DNA from 4 places in the Shewanella sp. 433 genome. Region 3 is predicted to be linked to each of the others. Evidence: predicted binding sites of a transcription regulator. Region 3 holds the regulator's gene; each other region holds the start of a gene.
The links. Region 3 encodes sigma-54, which starts transcription at its own class of promoters, with help from an activator protein. Its sites were predicted from a motif close to GTTGGCACGNNNNTNGNNT; they were not measured.

Region 1: flgB (flagellar basal body rod protein FlgB) is a predicted target of sigma-54. The motif match lies at 2,733-2,751, and genes of this name have one in related genera.
Region 2: glnA (glutamate--ammonia ligase) is a predicted target of sigma-54. The motif match lies at 2,671-2,689, and genes of this name have one in related genera.
Region 4: AC5YB1_RS07595 (DUF3192 domain-containing protein) is a predicted target of sigma-54. The motif match lies at 2,833-2,851, and genes of this name have one in related genera.

Annotation. Positions count from the first base shown of each region.
Region 1 covers NZ_CM181703.1:3,151,403-3,156,030, forward strand. Annotated here, with positions in the region: gene flgE (flagellar hook protein FlgE) at 1-1,024, opposite strand, end outside; gene flgD (flagellar hook assembly protein FlgD) at 1,087-1,869, opposite strand; gene flgC (flagellar basal body rod protein FlgC) at 1,880-2,299, opposite strand; gene flgB (flagellar basal body rod protein FlgB) at 2,302-2,700, opposite strand; gene AC5YB1_RS14005 (CheR family methyltransferase) at 2,848-3,681, opposite strand; gene AC5YB1_RS14010 (chemotaxis protein CheV) at 3,829-4,628, opposite strand, start outside.
Region 2 covers NZ_CM181703.1:643,496-648,123, forward strand. Annotated here, with positions in the region: gene AC5YB1_RS03030 (N-acetyl-ornithine deacetylase) at 54-878, opposite strand; gene glnA (glutamate--ammonia ligase) at 1,181-2,590, opposite strand; gene typA (translational GTPase TypA) at 2,958-4,628, shown strand, end outside.
Region 3 covers NZ_CM181703.1:3,893,874-3,898,501, reverse strand. Annotated here, with positions in the region: gene rapZ (RNase adapter RapZ) at 1-801, opposite strand, end outside; gene ptsN (PTS IIA-like nitrogen regulatory protein PtsN) at 798-1,241, opposite strand; gene hpf (ribosome hibernation promoting factor) at 1,244-1,531, opposite strand; gene AC5YB1_RS17225 (RNA polymerase factor sigma-54) at 1,562-3,046, opposite strand; gene lptB (LPS export ABC transporter ATP-binding protein) at 3,178-3,909, opposite strand; gene lptA (lipopolysaccharide transport periplasmic protein LptA) at 3,906-4,445, opposite strand; gene lptC (LPS export ABC transporter periplasmic protein LptC) at 4,432-4,628, opposite strand, start outside.
Region 4 covers NZ_CM181703.1:1,703,746-1,708,373, reverse strand. Annotated here, with positions in the region: gene AC5YB1_RS07610 (Mpo1-like protein) at 820-1,134, opposite strand; gene AC5YB1_RS07605 (GNAT family N-acetyltransferase) at 1,127-1,777, opposite strand; gene AC5YB1_RS07600 (DUF2789 domain-containing protein) at 2,050-2,280, shown strand; gene AC5YB1_RS07595 (DUF3192 domain-containing protein) at 2,422-2,826, opposite strand; gene AC5YB1_RS07590 (hypothetical protein) at 2,942-3,277, shown strand; gene AC5YB1_RS07585 (Zn-ribbon-containing protein) at 3,277-4,050, shown strand; gene syd (SecY-interacting protein) at 4,165-4,628, opposite strand, start outside.

The DNA.
Region 1 (4,628 bases), 740 kb from region 3:
CATTGGTTAAGCGGCCAACAGTGGTGCCATCTTGGCTGAGCTCAGTCACCTCAAAAGCTGATGAATATTGCGTCGGATTATTAAAGTTAAGCGTTAGGGTTTGCGCGCCGTCAGTACCCGGGCCTAAGACATTAGCCCCGCCCACACCAAGCGCTTCGGTCTGTACTACGGCAGGGTCGCTACCGGTATAGGTGCCAGTATCGTTAAAAGACAATACAGAGCCTTTCCAACCACTGGCATTTTCGGCATTACCTGTCGCATCGGCAGTACCATCACCAGTGGTATCTCGCCCATAAGTCCCTACTGGGCCTGCAATATCGACCTGCTTACCATCGACGGCATAAAACGCCACCCAATTACTCTCACCATTGTGCGCCGCTTCTGGCGGGCGAACAAAGTAAGTGGTTAAAATCTGTGGCTCACCTAAGGAGTCATATATGGTCACAGATGTCGAATTATTAAAGGTCTCGGGCTTAGTGGGATCGAAATTCGCTGGATCGAGCGTATCTTCAGCGGCATTCAGGTTCATCTGAATGCCCACATCATTAGTCTTTTGTGGTTGACCTGCCGTATCGGGAATTTGCACTGGCTTAGTCGTGGTTAAACTCACTGATGTTGAATTGCCATCTTTATCGACTGGAAATGTCTGCAAGAAGTTACCTGACGAATTAACCAAATAGTTATTACCATCGACTTTAAACGCTCCCGCGCGGGTATAAGACATATCTTGCGAGCCCAATTCAGATGAGGTCACAAAAAAACCACCACCATTAATCGCCATATCGAGCGCGTTATTGGTAAACTGCATACTGCCTTGGTGGAACTGCTGCGCCACTTGTGATGTGGTCACACCGCCACCGACTGTGGTTTTACTGTTAGCAAAAATCGAGTTGGCATACACATCGGCAAATTCGGCGCGAGACTCTTTAAAACCAACCGTATTGACGTTGGCAATATTGTTAGCCGTGGTATTAAGATCTTTTTGGGCTGCTGAGATACCGCTCAATGCAATGTTAAATGACATAAATCACCTCATTAAAAATTTTATTCGTTGTCGTGGACGTTATGCCCTAACGTAAGCTTTATCTAGGTTTCAGAGACGGCGAGTACATCACCAATCTTGATACCCCCTATGCCCCTAAGGTTTAAAATTGCGCCGGTACTGGCTGTACCTAATGAGACGCTGGTTACATGTGCGTAGGTTGATACGGCGAGGTCTTCACTTTGACCATCCACTTTGCCAGATGCCTTAATCGAATAATTGCCACTTGCCACCGGCTCGCCATTTTTATCTAGCCCATCCCAGCTGACATCAATATTGCCGCCTGCGCTGCCATCGACGGTAAACGTCTTGATGAGCTGACCTTTTTCATCTTCGATGCGCACGGTAATGTCATCGATAGCCTCTGGCGTACTGATGATCCCTTTTAAGTGCGGATCTTCAGCAGAAATATGGCCGGTATCAGAGGGGATAAGCACTTTCTGCCCAACGAGCCCTGAGGCTTGTAGTGCCTGACTCGAGGTCATCACAGCATTAAGGTTAACAATCTCCTCATTAAGCTTGCTGATCCCATCGACGGTCGAAAATGAGGCCATCTGCGCGATCATTTGGTCATTATCCACCGGCTTAAATGGATCTTGCATCGACAACTGTTGACTCAATAAAGAGAAAAAATCGTCTTGTGTCAGCTCCTGATTATTTGCCTCAGGAATCGATGACTCCTCAGGTAAGCGAATACCATCTAGAAACGGATTTCCCGTAGACTCGGTGATGGCACTGGTTCTGCTGTTTGCTTGCGGTGTGATCTGCCCACTTTGCTGTTCACTGCTCAGGGGAGACTGACTGCTTAACGGATTAATGAGGCTCACTCATTACCTCCTAAGATTTGCCGATTCGCAAAGTCTGTTGCAGCATAGACTTGGCCGCTTCAGCAACTTGTACGTTCATTTGGTACGAACGCGATGCAGAGATCATGTTCGCCATCTCCTCCATCACATTCACATTGGGTTTATAAATAAAGCCGTCGGCATCGGCCAACGGGTGATCAGGAGAATATTCTTTCTGCAGCGGCTTATCACTTTCAACAATGTCCGCCACTTTGACCGACTGTGAGGTTTGTTGCTGATGACTCGCTTTGGCCATTTCCGCTTCAAATACAGGATGCCGAGCACGGTAAGTCTGGTCGATGCTACTGGAAACCGAATCGGCATTGGCAATGTTACTTGCCGTGGTATTAAGGCGGATAGATTGCGCCGACATACCCGATCCTGAAACATCAAAGATATTAAATAAGCTCATCATTAATTTCCTTTAAGTGCTTTTTTCAGCCCAGCAAATTTACTGTCAAGAAAGCCTAACGACATCTGATACTCTAAGGCGTTTTGCATAAATTCAGATTGCTCTTGCTGAATATCGACGGTATTACCATCACCCGTATCCGGCTGATTGGGCACGCGATAACTCACATGTTGCTGACTTAAAGCCGCTAAATCGAAATGACGTTCGTCACTGCGGCTCATGGCTAAACCGCCTTGTCGAGTACGCGCCGCTTGCAGCGCCTTATCAAAATCGAGATCTTTAGCTTTATAATGAGGGGTATCGGCATTGGCAATATTAGATGAGATCACCTGCGCACGCGTTGAACGCACACCCAAAGTGAATTGATGTACACCTAATGCTTTATCAAAACTGATCGCCATAAAATTGCCTCCTCATACAGATACCAACAAGAAAGCAATTGTTATGCCAAGCAAGATGTAAACGAGCAGAGAGTGATGAATAAAAAACCAGAACGATAAAAAATGCCAGCTTATTGCTGGCATTTTAGCTAACTGAGGTGATTAAGGTTAACCACGCTTTTGATAATAGATGCCAGGATTACAGCGCACCATCTCAAATTCTTCGGTTAATCCGGCAATCGACTCTGAAGCGCCAAGGAATAAGATCCCTTTGGGGTTCAAAGCGGCAGCAAATTGCCGCAATATTTTGGCCTTTGCCTCAGGTGCAAAGTAGATCAGTACGTTGCGGCAAAATATAATGTCAAATTTACCCAGTAAGGTATAACTTTCAAGCAAATTATGGGCTCTGAAATTAACCAGACGTTTTACATTATCGTTAAGCACCATAGAGCCAGGGGTTGTGGGTGCAAAAAATTGTCGTTTACGCTCATCAGATAAACCGCGCGCCAGCGCTAAATTATCATATTGCGCCGCCTTACACTTATCGAGCATGGATGGCGAGAGGTCGGTGGCCAGTATCGATGCACTCCCCGGTAAAGCCCCCGGCTTACGCTGCTGATATTCTAAAATGGTCATGGCTAACGAATAGGGCTCTTGCCCAGACGAACACGCTGCCGACCATATTTTGAGTGGCCGGCCTAAGCGGGTATATTCTGGCAATAAGTTATTTGCCAGTAACTCGAACGGATAACGATCCCTGAACCATAAGGTTTCGTTAGTGGTCATCGCATCGATAACCTCTGCTCTTAACTGCCGCTCCGTCGGCTTCATCGAATGTTTAACCACCTCAGATAACGAGGGAAGATTATATTTCCCCATTAACGGTGCCAAGCGACTACGAACTAAATATTGCTTATTTTCACCCAGCACGATCCCGCTGTGTTGTTCCAGAAATAACCTAAATTGGTTGTACTCAGCTTCAGCAAGTGATTTATTTGGCACCTAGATATCCCAATCTCAAAAAAATAAAACAGGCTACAACATACACTACTATAGCAAGCATTAAACAGCTCAGGGTTATACATTAGCTAACACACTGAGACAAGCATAAACTACGTAAAGTTAGGGGCTTGTATAACGACGCTTAAATTACAAACTAAGGTGCTTATTCACTGCTGCGGCTAACTCATCAGGATTAAATTTGGCAATAAAATCATTGGCGCCCACTTTTTCCACCATCGCTTGATTAAACACGCCACTGAGTGAGGTATGTAGCACCACCTTAATATCTTTAAGCTTAGGGTTGTCTCTAATCTCTGCCGTTAAGGTATAACCGTCCATTTCGGGCATTTCGATATCAGAAATCACCAAGGGGAGCTCACGAGCGACATTGTCCATATTGGCCGCCATCGCCTCTAATTGGTTGAGGGCATCACGGCCATCTTTAGCGGTATCGATTTGCAGATTTAATGACTCTAACGCCCTAATAATTTGCTTACGAGCCACTGTTGAATCATCAATCACCATAATATGATAGTGGCGGTCTCTATCTATGGTTAACTTATCATCCATTTCTTGGCTTATCTGCGTCTTAACAGGGGATATCTCATCGAGGATTTTTTCGACATCAAGGATCTCAACCAACTCCCCTTCGACTTCAGTAACGGCCGTTAAGTAGGAATAGCGTCCAGCCCCCTGCGGCGGTGGCATAATGGCTTCCCAGTTCATATTAATGATTCGCTCAACAGACTGGACTAAGAACCCTTGCACGCTGCGGTTATACTCAGAAATGATAATAAAACATTCGTCAATATTTTCAATTGGACGCCCCCCCGTAGCAGCACTTAAATCAATCACAGATATCGTCTTGCCGCGAATATGCGCCACTCCCCGAACCACAGGATTTAGCTTAGGTAATGCCGTCAATGGCGGGCACTGCAGTACCTCTT
Region 2 (4,628 bases), 820 kb from region 3:
CTATTCTTTACTGGCGCCATCATAGTATCGATTTAGATTGAGCTGATGCTAGACTATTGTCTCGCAATGACCTGCTCGATAAAGGCTTGCATCATGGCGCTATTGGCCAAAACGCGTTGATCGAAATTCTGCTTACCTGGTGTTTCACTGCACACGCCTACATTGGCGCCTAAACGAACCAAAAAAGCTTCAAAGGAGAGGTCAAAATGGTTAAAGATAATGCCATCTTTTACCGGGCAATCATCGATAAGGCTATCAGGTGCGATGGGAAAAAATTCACCTAAGGTATCACGCAGTGTGCGGCTGAAATGCCCTGGTGTTTGGTTAGCTTCAAACGAATAGATATAAGTATCGTTTTGCAACACATCTTCGTGGCAAGTTAAAATACCTTCTTTACTGGCCGCCAGTAATAATTGTGAGTGCTCAAGCAGTATTTGACCTTCGATAGAGGTGTCATCATTACTTTTGCCACGACCATTGTCGACCAAAAAACCTCGATTAGGATTTTGACCTAACTTATTGAATCTATGGCCGCGCTTGAATCCTGTCGGATTGACAAGCGGCAGTAGACTAAGATTGATGCGTTGAAATAGTTCGGGTTCTAGTTCATTGAGGAAATGTAACATTCCCCATGGGCCTGCGGCTTCTTCACCGTGAAATCCTGCGCTAATTAACAGTGAGGGTTGCCCCGATTTTTGTGCCGGAGATTGGTACAGATTCAGTGGGTAGCGTCCCGCGTCGCCAAGCTTGCGCTCCAGTAAACCTAATCGAGTGACTTGCTCTTTTAAGCTCGTATAAAAGGTGCTGATATCGTTACTTTCGCAACTAAAAATATCGCTCTTCCAAGTGTAACTGGCAAACGGATCTCGGCTAGACATAATTGATTCTACTGTAAATTAACGGCCTGCTCATCATAGCAGTTTACCCATAAAGATAAATCATTTTAAAGCAGATTAAAGTCTAATGACTGATAGTCTAATTAGGCTGGGATGTGGCCTGCAAAGATGGATAAGAATTAAGGCATTAAAGTCTACTGCCTATGTTGTCTGGCGACTAATTCAGTGTATTGCGAAGAATGCATTTTTAAGCATTAATTGTGTTGGTGGCTGTGTGAATGCGCCATAGCAATATAAATAAAAAAACCGCCTATGTAAGGCGGTTTTATTATCTGCAGCGCAGATTACAAGCTGTAGTAAAGCTCGAATTCAACAGGGTGAGTCGTGCGCGCTACCCGCTCTGCTTCACCTTTCTTCAATGCGATATATGAATCGATGAAGTCATTACTAAATACGCCACCTTTAGTAAGGAACTCACGGTCAGCATCGAGGTTTTCGAGTGCATTTTCCAGTGAGGTTGCCACTTGTGGGATCTCAGCGGCTTCTTCTGCAGGTAGATCGTACAGATCTTTATCCATCGCTTCGCCTGGGTGGATCTTGTTTTGAATACCGTCAAGACCGGCCATTAGAAGCGCAGCAAAACCTAAGTATGGGTTTGCATGTGGATCGGGGAAGCGTGCTTCGATACGGCGCGCTTTCGGGCTTGGTACCACAGGGATACGGATAGAAGCAGAGCGGTTACGTGCAGAGTATGCAAGCATAACTGGTGCTTCAAAATGTGGCACCAAACGCTTGTAAGAGTTAGTGCTTGGGTTGGTGAAAGCATTCAGTGCGCGAGCGTGCTTGATGATACCACCAATATAATACAAAGCGGTTTCACTCAATCCGCCATACTTGTCACCAGCAAATAGGTTAACACCGTCTTTAGCTAGTGATTGATGTACATGCATACCGCTACCGTTGTCGCCAACAATTGGCTTAGGCATAAAGGTGGCTGTTTTGCCATAAGCATGCGCCATGTTGTGCACAACATACTTAAGGATCTGAATTTCATCGGCCTTTTTTGTTAGCGTGTTGAAACGTGTGGCAATTTCGTTTTGACCCGCAGTCGCCACTTCGTGGTGATGTGCTTCAACGACTTGGCCCATCTCTTCAAGCACTAGACACATAGCGCTACGCAGGTCTTGTGAAGAGTCAACTGGTGCTACTGGGAAATAACCGCCTTTTACAAATGGACGGTGACCTGTGTTGCCATCTTCATAATGGGTACCAGAGTTCCAAGCCGCTTCTTTGGCATCAAGCTTGACGAAACAACCTGACATGTCGGTGCCAAATTTTACATCATCAAATAGGAAGAATTCTGGTTCTGGGCCAATCAATACGGTATCGGCGATTCCCGTAGAGACGAGATACTCTTCTGCTTTCTTGGCAATAGAGCGTGGGTCGCGGTCATAACCTGTCATGGTGCCAGGCTCAAGAATGTCACAGCGGATAAGTGCAGTGGTTTCTTCTGTAAAAGGATCTAATACAAAAGTGGTTGGATCTGGCATCAATACCATGTCTGATTCGTTAATGCCTTTCCAACCTGCGATTGAAGAGCCATCAAACATCTTGCCGTCTTCGAAGAAATCGGCATCAACTTGGTGATGCGGAATAGAAACGTGCTGCTCTTTACCTTTGGTATCGGTAAAACGCAAATCAACAAATTTGACTTCAAGTTCTGCTATTTGTTGTAAAACTGATTCTGCTGACATTCTTAAATCTCCGTGTAGGGTAGAGGGGATGCCCTTCTTATAACATTCAACTTACGCTTAACGCGGTACTGACCAAGATAAAGCGAGACTCGTGCCAATATTTTAAGCTGTTGAATAATAAAGGGATGAAAATAAGTGGAAGGAGTGGTGTAATCTGGCCTGCACCATATTGGTGCGTCCCTTGCCTTTTTATGGTGCATTCACCATCTTGGTGCGCACTGTGATGATCATGATTATTCATAGCTGACTAAAAAATAATCCTGTGCGAGAGTCCTCGTCTAGAGTAGAATGGCACGTTTTTTATTGCAATAGCTATTATTGAAGCTGTTAGTAATACCCTATTTTTTTGATGGTAAGAGGTTTATTTGTGTTAGAGAATTTACGTAACATCGCCATTATTGCACACGTTGACCATGGTAAAACTACCCTTGTTGATAAGTTGCTGGCACAGTCTGGAACCCTGGAGTCTCGGGGAGAAGCCGCTGAGCGGGTGATGGATTCGAACGACATCGAAAAGGAACGTGGCATCACGATCCTTGCAAAGAATACTGCCATCAAGTGGAACGATTACCGTATCAACATCGTTGACACCCCTGGCCACGCCGACTTCGGTGGTGAAGTTGAGCGTGTTCTTTCGATGGTTGACTGTGTATTGCTACTGGTTGATGCGGTTGATGGCCCAATGCCACAGACGCGTTTCGTCACCAAAAAAGCATTCGCACAAGGCTTAAAGCCAATCGTTGTTATCAACAAAATTGACCGTCCAGGTGCTCGCCCTGATTGGGTTATCGACCAAGTATTCGATCTATTCGACAACTTAGGTGCGACTGATGAGCAACTAGACTTCCCAATCGTTTACGCATCTGCGTTAAACGGTTACGCAACTTTAGATCCAGACGAAGAGGGTGTCGACATGACGCCACTGTTTGAAACTATCGTTGAAAAAGTATCATTCCCAGATGCTGACTCGGAAGGTGACTTCCAGATGCAGATCTCGCAACTTGATTACAACTCATATGTAGGTGTTATCGGTGTAGGTCGTATCAAGCGTGGTAGCGTTAAGACTAACCAACAAGTCACTGTCGTTGGTGCTGATGGTAAGACACGCAATGGTAAAGTCGGCCAAGTATTAGGTTACATGGGTCTAGACCGTACCGAAGTTGAAATTGCTAACGCTGGTGACATCGTAGCAATCACTGGTCTTGGTGAGCTTAAGATCTCTGACACTATCTGTGCAGTAGGCGCTGTAGAAGCACTACCACCACTGTCAGTTGATGAGCCAACATTGACCATGACTTTCCAAGTCAACACCTCTCCATTTGCTGGTAAAGAAGGTAAGTACGTGACTTCACGTAACATCCTTGAGCGTCTACAGCAGGAATTAGTGCATAACGTTGCACTGCGTGTTGAAGAAACTGAAAGCCCAGATCGTTTCCGCGTATCGGGCCGTGGTGAGCTTCACCTGTCAATCTTGATTGAAAACATGCGTCGTGAAGGTTACGAGTTAGCCGTTTCGCGTCCAGAAGTGATCATGAAAGAGATCGATGGCGTGATGTGTGAACCGTTCGAAACCGTAACCGTTGACGTTGAAGAAGAACATCAAGGCGGCGTTATCGAGAAGCTAGGTACCCGTAAAGCTGAAATGAAAGATATGCAGCTTGACGGTAAAGGCCGTGTGCGTATCGATTTCGTGATTCCAAGCCGTGGTCTAATCGGTTTCCAAACTGAGTTCTTAACAGCCACTTCTGGTACCGGTCTGATTTACCACACTTTTGATCACTATGGTCCATTTAAAGGTGGCGATATTGGTCAACGCGCTAACGGCGTATTGATCTCTAACGCAACAGGTAAGGCGTTAACCTTCGCACTATTTGGTTTACAAGATCGTGGTCGCCTGTTTATTGGCCACGCGGCCGAAGTATATGAAGGCCAAGTCGTTGGTATTCATGCGCGTGCTAACGACCTTACAGTGAACTGTTTGAAAGGTAAGCAGCTAACCAACATGCGTGCATCGGGTACCGATGAAGCACAAGTACTG
Region 3 (4,628 bases):
TTTATTGAACAGCTTGGCCAGTTGATCGGTCACATACACCGAGCGATGTTGGCCGCCGGTACAACCAATGGCGATCGTTAAGTAGCTACGGTTATTGCGCTCAAGGTGTGGCAGCCACGTTTCGAATAGATTTTCTATCTGCCAAATAAACTTATTTACTAGCGGCTGCTGACTTAAAAACTGCTGCACTGGTTGGTCGAGACCCGTCAGCGGGCGTAACTCCGTTTCCCAGTGGGGATTGGGCAGAAAACGCACGTCAAACATAAAGTCTGCTTCACTTGGCATACCGTATTTAAAGCCAAATGACTCAAAGTTAATCACTAACTCCTTGTCTACTGTGCCTAGTAAGATCTCGCGTACCTTATCGCTTAAATCATAGATGTTAAGGGTAGAGGTGTCGATGTAGTGATCGACCATCTTAGAGATAGGCTCGAGCATTTTGCCTTCAAGTTGAATGGCTTCTTTGAGAGAGGCTTTTGAGCGTGACAGTGGATGTAACCTGCGGGTTTCACTGTAGCGTTTAAGTAACACATCGTCAGATGAGTTTAAGAAGAAACTCAGTATTTCGGTATCTTTAGGGAGATTAGCTAGCTGCTTCTCCAGCTGAATGTCCTCGCTGGGCATGTTGCGCACATCGACGCTTATGGCTACGAGTTCATTTCGACCTTTGAGCTGACTGAGCAGTGAGTCCATCATCTGTAGTGGCAGATTATCGACACAGTAATAACCCAGATCTTCCAGTACCCTAAGGACTACCGATTTTCCTGAGCCTGATCGCCCAGATACCATTACCAATTTCATTGGGTGATCACCTGATACAATTCTGCCTCGTCGTGGGTTTTTCTTAGCTGTTTGATGATGGCTTTATCACTTAATTTCTCTGCCATCGCGGCGAGGGTGCTAAGGTGCTGTTCGCATTGCTCTGAAGGAACCAATAATGCAAAGAGGATATCGACGGGCTGATTATCAATTGCATCGAATGCGATTGGCTCAGCACATTTAATCAATACGGCGACTGGCTTCTCAATATTCGTCAGCCGTCCGTGAGGGATCGCGATACCATTGCCTATACCTGTGCTGCCCATTTTCTCTCTCGCCAAAAGGCTTTCAAAAATCTCTTGAGAGGAAAGGGTGGGGTACTGGACAGCGGCCAAGTCGCTGATAAGTTCCAGTACCTTTTTCTTACTGCCCGGAGTGGCGCAGGTTGTGCACTCCGGCCGCAGGATGGTACTAAGTTCCATCGTTAATGCTTTATTAGCTTCTCTTTGTGTTTAATGACCTGACGATCTAATTTATCGATCAGGGAATCTATCGCGGCATACATGTCCGCGTGCTCTGATGTTGCAAATACTTCCCCACCACGGAGATGTAACTTTGCTTCAACTTTTTGCATCAATTTTTCGACATTTAATATCACATGGACATTATTGATCTGATCGAAATGCCGTTCAAGCTTTGTAAACTTTTCTTCAACATAGTTGCGCAGAGATTGGGTGATCTCGATGTGGTGCCCAGTCAGATTTATTTGCATAAAGTGATTCCTCCGGTTTCCAGTTGTTGATTATAAGCTTTTACGTTGATTTGACGGCGGTATCAACATCGCCTCACGATATTTTGCAATCGTGCGTCGAGCGACTTGGATACCTTGCTCTGCCAGCAGTTGTGCCATCTTACTGTCACTTAAGGGTTTCTTTTGATTTTCTGCGGCGACTAGCTTCTTAATAAAAGCGCGGATCGCAGTAGAAGAGCATTCACCACCATCGTCGGTCCCGACATGGCTGGAGAAAAAGTATTTCAGCTCAAAAATCCCTCTTGGCGTGTGCATATACTTTTGGGTAGTGACCCGCGAGATGGTCGATTCATGCATCTCGACCGCTTCGGCAATATCATTAAGCACCATAGGTTTCATCGCTTCTTCACCAAACTCGAAAAAACCTTGCTGGAAATCGACAATGCAGTTGGTGACCTTAAGCAAGGTATCGTTGCGGCTCTCTAAACTTTTTAGAAACCATTTAGCTTCTTGCAAGTGACCACGAATAAACTGGCCATCGGCTTGGTTTTTGGTGCTGCGTGCCATCGAGGCATAATGTTGGTTTACATTAATCTTAGGCATACTATCGGGATTAAGCTCGACCACCCAGCGACCTTTTTTCTTGCTAACTGTGACATCGGGGATCACGTATTCGTCGCGACTGGCAGTAATGGCCAGCCCCGGGCGCGGATTGAGGGTTTGAATTAGCGCTATGGCCTCACGCAGGTCATCCTCTTTCAGCTTGGTCTTACGCATCAATAGGCGAAAGTCTCGTCCGGCGATAAGATCTAAGTAATCACGGATCAAGAGTCTGGCGTTGTCGATATGCGGGGTGTCGGGGTTGTATTGGGCCAGTTGGATCATCAGGCATTCGCTGAGGTCTCTGGCACCAATCCCGATAGGATCGAAATGTTGTACCCGTTTTAATACCGCTTCAATTTCGTCGAGTTCGATTTCAGGATCGCCCATGGCTTCGAGAATATCGTCGCACGTTTGCGTCAAGTAGCCGCGCTCGTCTATGGCGTCAATGATGGCGGTGGCGATAGCAAGATCGTTGTCAGAAAAGGGCGTGAGGTTTTTTTGCCATTCGAGGTGTTCATACAAGCCTTCGCTGGTTTCCCCTTGAAAGGGCATGTCATCGTCGCGCATGGCACCAGAGCTGGAGTTGGGTGAGGCGGTATAGACCTCATCCCATGTGGTGTCGACGGGAAGCTCATCGGGCATAGAGTCTTGATTGAGTGCATCGGAGGTTTCTAAGCTTGAATTGTCTTCACTCGAGTCGACTTGCAGTTGCTCATTGTAATCGGTGTCGAAGTTGTCATTACGCTCTTGTTCTGAGTCGATATTGGCGCCTTCTTGCTCCTCGTCTAACTCGAGTAGAGGGTTAGACTCTAATGCTTGCTGGATCTCTTGCTGCAATTCCAATGACGAGAGTTGCAACAGACGAATGGCCTGTTGCAACTGGGGCGTCATGGTTAAATGCTGACCCATTTTGAGCTGAAGTGACGCTTTCATCGTACTGCTATTCCCTTGTTTCTAATTCTAAAGTGAGAAAGCTGCCTCTGGTATTAAACCGCTAAGGCGAATGATCTACTTAACAAGGTAAGAGCGGTTTAGCCTTTTACCTTGAGCGCTAATAACGTTAACTATAGCTTGAATTGTTCTCCTAAGTACACCGCTCGAACTTGTTGGTTATCTAAGATCTCATCGGGTGTTCCTTCGGCAATCAAATTACCGTGACTGACAATGTAGGCTTTTTCACACACATCCAATGTTTCACGTACGTTGTGGTCGGTGATCAGTACGCCAAGGCCACGATTTTTCAGTTGCTCAATAATCTTTTTGATGTCGATAACCGAAATGGGATCGACCCCGGCGAAGGGTTCATCAAGCAAAATAAACTTAGGATTGGCGGCTAATGCTCGGGCGATTTCGACGCGACGACGTTCGCCACCGGACAGTGCCATCCCCTGACTATCGCGGATGTGAGTAATATGAAACTCTTCTAGCAGGTGCTCCAACTCCTCTTCGCGCGCATCGTTACTGAGCTCGCGTCGGGTTTGTAATACCGCCATAATATTATCGCGTACCGATAATTTCCGAAAAATACTGGCTTCTTGCGGTAGATAGCCAATCCCTTTGCGGGCGCGCAAATGCATAGGATCTAAAGTGAGATCGTCATCGTCAATAAAAATACGTCCCTTGTCACTCTGGACTAGACCGACCACCATGTAAAAGGTGGTGGTTTTACCTGCGCCATTAGGCCCTAGCAAGCCGACGATTTGCCCTGTGCGTACGGTTAAGCTGACATCTTGTACCACGGCGCGGCTTTTGTAGCTTTTGGCTAAGTTAACCGCTTTTAGCGTCATCTCTGTCATTGCTTTTCCTGCTTGGGCTGTTCTTGGGGCTGACTTTTGCTGTTGTCTTGGTAACTTTCGGGTTGAATGATGGTGATAACGCGATCGCTACCCGTACTTTCGGCTATCAACTGTTGCTGCTCAATGTTGTAGCGAATTTGATTACCTGTGACTTGGCTACCTTCTTGTTCGAGGGTGGCATTACCAATTAGGGTTAGAGTGCGGGTCGACAGTTCATAGCGGATCTCATTGGCGCTGGCTGACGCTGGACGACCATTTTCCATCACCTGTGTATAAGTGGCTGGCTTACCCTTTGCCACTAAGATTTTGCCGCTACTATTTTCTTTGGTAAAGGCGCGTAATTCATCGGCTAAAATTTTAATGGAGCCTTGAGTCACCTCTACTGGGCCATTGAAGATAATCTGATTATTTTTAATATCAGCTTCTTGGCTTGCGGCTGAAATCTTAACCTCTTGCAGCAGGTCGGTTTCATTCGCCGCACTCTGCAGGCTAACCATGGTTAACAGGCCTGCAAGAATAAGATTATTTAGTTTCATATGTTCCTTCTACCTGGCTCGTCAGTCGTACTTTTTGTGCATTGAGGTCGGCATATAAGCCTTTTCCGGTAATCAAAAAATCGTTACCGGTGATCCGAATGGTTTGATCGGATGTCATGATCATGGTGTTGAGGTCCAATTCCATGTAGTTGGTTTCTATGGTTTGGATGGGCTCTTCAGGGC
Region 4 (4,628 bases), 1.9 Mb from region 3:
ATAACCGTATGAAAAAATTGAAAATTAAAATAAAAGATGAGTTTTTATCTAGTGGTAACTCCCCCAAAGTCTTACGCTGTTGTAAGAGATAGCTCACAAGATCACGAGCAGATGTGGGTTTATACACCAATAAATGTTAACAACATAGCAGCTGTTAACTCGAGAAGGCCAACATGCAATGACGAGAGCAGGCCTATATTTAACCAAAGAAAAAGGCGCACTAAAAAGTGCGCCTAGTATACTTTTGTTAGCCTTCCTGCTATCACACTGCTCCCTGCTTCATCCCTAATGCTGCGGCATCCTGCCAGCTCCAAACAGATCCTTTAACATCCTAGCTGTTTTTCCTGAGTTCAATTATTCCGTTTAACTGAATCGCTCATTCCATTAAGCATTGGTGCATCCAGCAAGACAATCCTTGTACTAAAGACTTAAGTCGTTATTCCTTATTGTCACATCCCATGTCACTAGAGTGCATCCTGACTCCATCCATCACCTTGTCCCAAGCACTTCATCCTGAAGTCATTTAAGGTGTGACTTAAGCTCAATTCCTTAACTGCGGTTATTATAAGGCCAAGCTTTGTTCTAGCGTACGATGATAAAAACAATCATACTCAACATGCTAGGGATAACCTGCAAAAAAATATAATTTAAGCCATTGTTTTATAAAAGCTTACTATGTAAAAACCCCATAAAACACTCAATGAAAAAGTTAATCACTCACATCATTGTAAGAGATCTCTTACATCTAGATGAGAGATAAGGAGTTAACCGCCACAAAGCAATTCGCTCGATAAAAGCCATTAGCCCAAGCTATTCTTGTTATTTGGGTTTAATTTTATATAACGATTTTACCCACTGCGTAAACATCAGCCAATCTGCCAAAAAACTGTATATTGGGTGAGTAAACGTCGCGGGGCGATTATGCTCAAAAGCATAGTGTCCTAGCCAAGCTGGACCATAGCCCACAATAGGAAGCAGTAATAACACCCAAACGTTACCCAGTGAGATTGCTAAGGCGATTAATAGTAATACCAAAGTACTACCAACATAATGCAGCGCACGACACATAGGATGCTGATGTTGTGATAAATAAAACGGGTAAAAATCGCTAAAACGGTGTAAAGGCTTATTCACTTTCGGCGCTGCGATAAAATAACAGTTCGCCCTCTACACCGTCGATATCCAAGCTTTCTATTGCGGCAAACCCCAGTTTGGAAAACAGATGAGCATGTTTATCTTCGGTTACAAACACACCAATGCCATCAAGCTTTGGTTGTTCATCACACCAACTAATCACCGCCTCGACTAACCACACTCCTAAGCCTTTATTTTGTTCTGTTGGTGTCAACGCAATAAATTGCAAGATACCACAATGAGTACTGGGTAAGTGTTCTAGAATGGAGTCTTCTTTGTTCATTAACGCTTGAGTTGAGCGCCAGCCAGTACTGATTAACATTTTTAGTCGCCAATGCCAATATCGTGCTTCACCAAGAGGCACTTGCTGAGTCACAATACACACTAACCCAACAAGTCTTTGATCATCAAACAGGCCAATTAACGCTTGCTCTTCTTGCCACAATGTATGTAATTCTTCGCGAATTGCCCCGCGCAAATTTTGTTCATATTGCGCTTTGTCGCCTTGATATAAAGCGGCCATAAAAAAAGCATCATCATGGTAAGCGTTATATAAGATGGAAGCTGCGATGCGAAGATCTTCAGCGGTTAAATATACAGCCTTATAGCCATTGAGGGTCTGTATGGGGGCTTTGCTATTCATTTCTGAATGTCCAAATTAGCGGTCAACCTTTCCAATGTAACAAAAGTGTTAATTAGTGCAAAGCATAATCTTTGTCCGCCTAATCTGACTAATATCTGCATCCACTTCGAAATGTAATAAAAATTTTCAGTAGATAATTTACTGGCATACTGATTACGCGCTGCAGGCTACAGTGCATAGGGTACTGACAAACAGGTTCATAATATTTCAGTAACTTAATCATTTTGTTCCATACTCAATGAACTGATTCGATATTAATTAAGGAGCCCAAAATGGATATCACTACACCCAATCTCAATAGTTTATTTGCACAGCTAGGACTACCTAATAGCGATCAGGCGATAGCAGACTTTATTGCGCAACACAAAATGGCAGACAATATCCATATTGCTAACGCCGACTTTTGGAACCCATCTCAACGCCATTTTATTAAAGAATCACTCGAAGAAGATGCGCAGTGGACAGAGGTGATCGATCAGCTAGATGCGCAGTTAAGAGCATAAACTTGCAGGTAAAGAGTAGATAGACTTGGCTCGATATCGTATAACGAGCCAAGTGTCTAATAGTCGTTATGGCCTTTATCATTTCGCCATGTGACGTATAGCGGGATCAAGATGATTAACCCTTTAACTGAGCAGCCATGCTTAGAGGTTAGCATAGGCCGCATCGCCCCAACCAGTAACCTTGTTATCGGCTAAGACTATCGGCGTACATTCATCTTTAGTAGTCGTACCATCTCCTCTGATGCGCTGGGTACGATAATAGAGTATGGCGACCTCTTGGCCTTGTTTAACATAGGCTTCAGTAAAATCAGCCGTGCCCATTAGTGAAATCACTTGCTCTCTATTCATGCCGATGGCCAACTTCGACAAATTTTCCCGATTTTGTGCTTGCGTGGCTTGCCAGCTATGGCCCTTATCCCAGCCGCCCTCTTCGTCGCCAATATTGATCACACAACCTGACATTCCAATGGTTGATGCTGTCAAAATAATCAAACTCAGTAATTTTGTTTTCACTTTAACTCCCTGTTTATCTATTATAATCGACATTAATTACAGCAAAGTGCATGCCAAACAACTATCTATATGAATAATAATGTTTTTTATTTGGTCGGTTCTTTTAATGGATACCATAATTGCTAAAAAGTAAGGAATTTCACTCATTATGACTCCAATCGAACAGGTCGTTGCAGTGGCAAAAGCGATTGTCGACTCCGGCAAGACACCTAGTCTGGCACTGATAAAATCAAAGCTGGGAAACGCATTGCCTATGCCAGTGCTCATTCAAGGCATACAACATTTTAAGGCGTTATCTAAGGAAGAAGTGGCGGCGCTTGATGCAAGCTATCACCTGCCCACCGTGGTAGAGCAGTCCGCCAGTGCCGAGACCGCCTTAGCGCAATTGCAGCAACAAGTGCATGCCTTAACACAACAGCAACAGGAGTTAATCAATAGGATCTCCGCCCTAGAAGCCAAACTCACACAGCGAGATAACCATTAATGCACGTCGTGGAATTAAGATTTGAATGCTTCGATAACACCACCATCACCGCGGCAGAACAGGCTATCAATGGGCTTCTCGAAGCTTACCGTGCTAACGGCCAAGTCCTTGGGCGCGAATTTGCAGTGGCATTTAATGACGGGGAATTTCGCGTACGTCTGCTGATGCCAGAAAAAAGCAGCCTAGCAAAACGCTATAACAGCCCATGGGTCGAGCACGCCTTAGCTCAGCTGACCGAAGCAAAACTGTTGCACCCTCGCGAAAAATATATCGGCCAAGATATCAATTCAGAAGTGACCAGTACAGAGACGCCCAGTTGGCAGCTAATTTACACCAGTTACGTGCATATGTGCTCCCCACTTCGCAACGGTGATACCTTACAACCTATCCCGCTATACCAGATCCCAGCCACCTTTAATGGCGATCATAAACGTATCATTAAATGGCAAACTGAATGGCAAGCCTGTGATGAACTGCAGATGGCTGCGGCCACCAAAGCCGAATTTGCCGCACTTGAAGAATTAACCTCGAGCGACAGCGACCTGTTTAGACGAGGTTGGGATCTGCGCGGCCGCGTTGAATACCTAACACACATCCCCACCTACTATTACTTATATCGCGTTGGGGGCGAAAGTTTAGCGTCTGAGCAACAACGGCCATGCCCGCGCTGTGGCAATCAAGACTGGTTACTCGATGAGCCCTTATTAGATATGTTCCACTTTCGGTGTGATGACTGCCGTATTGTCTCTAACATCTCATGGGATCACCTTTAACTATTTAAAAAATAGCTTTAGTGAACTCACCTCAACAGGCTCATCAATGGGGCATACATTGATGAGCCAGATTGACTTAGCAGTACTGTTAACGTTAGCCTGCAACATAAACCTTTAGCTTTTACCTCTGAGATTGGCCCACATGGTTTTAATCCGCTGCCATATCCCCGGATGGTCAAGCTCGGGCAGAGACTCTTCAATATGCTTAACCGGCGGGCATACTCTGGGAGATAACGCATCGATAAACTCATTTAAACTCTCGGCTAACCGTTGATGAGGCACCTGCCCAGGGATCTCCAGCCAGACACTGCCGTCATTATTATCGACCACCAACATCTGATCGCCTTCGTTAAGCACACCAATAAACCAGGTGGGACTCTGTTTCAATTTTTGCTTCATCATTAAATGCCCAATCAAGTTTTGCTGTAAATATTCAAAATCTTGATGGTTCCACACCTGTAGCAGTTCGCCTTGCCCCCAGGCAGAATCAAACATTAACGGCGCCGCATAGTAAGCCCCATAAAAGGCATTTATGCTGTGATGCAGGCTCAACTCTAAGGCATGTTCAATATTATTAA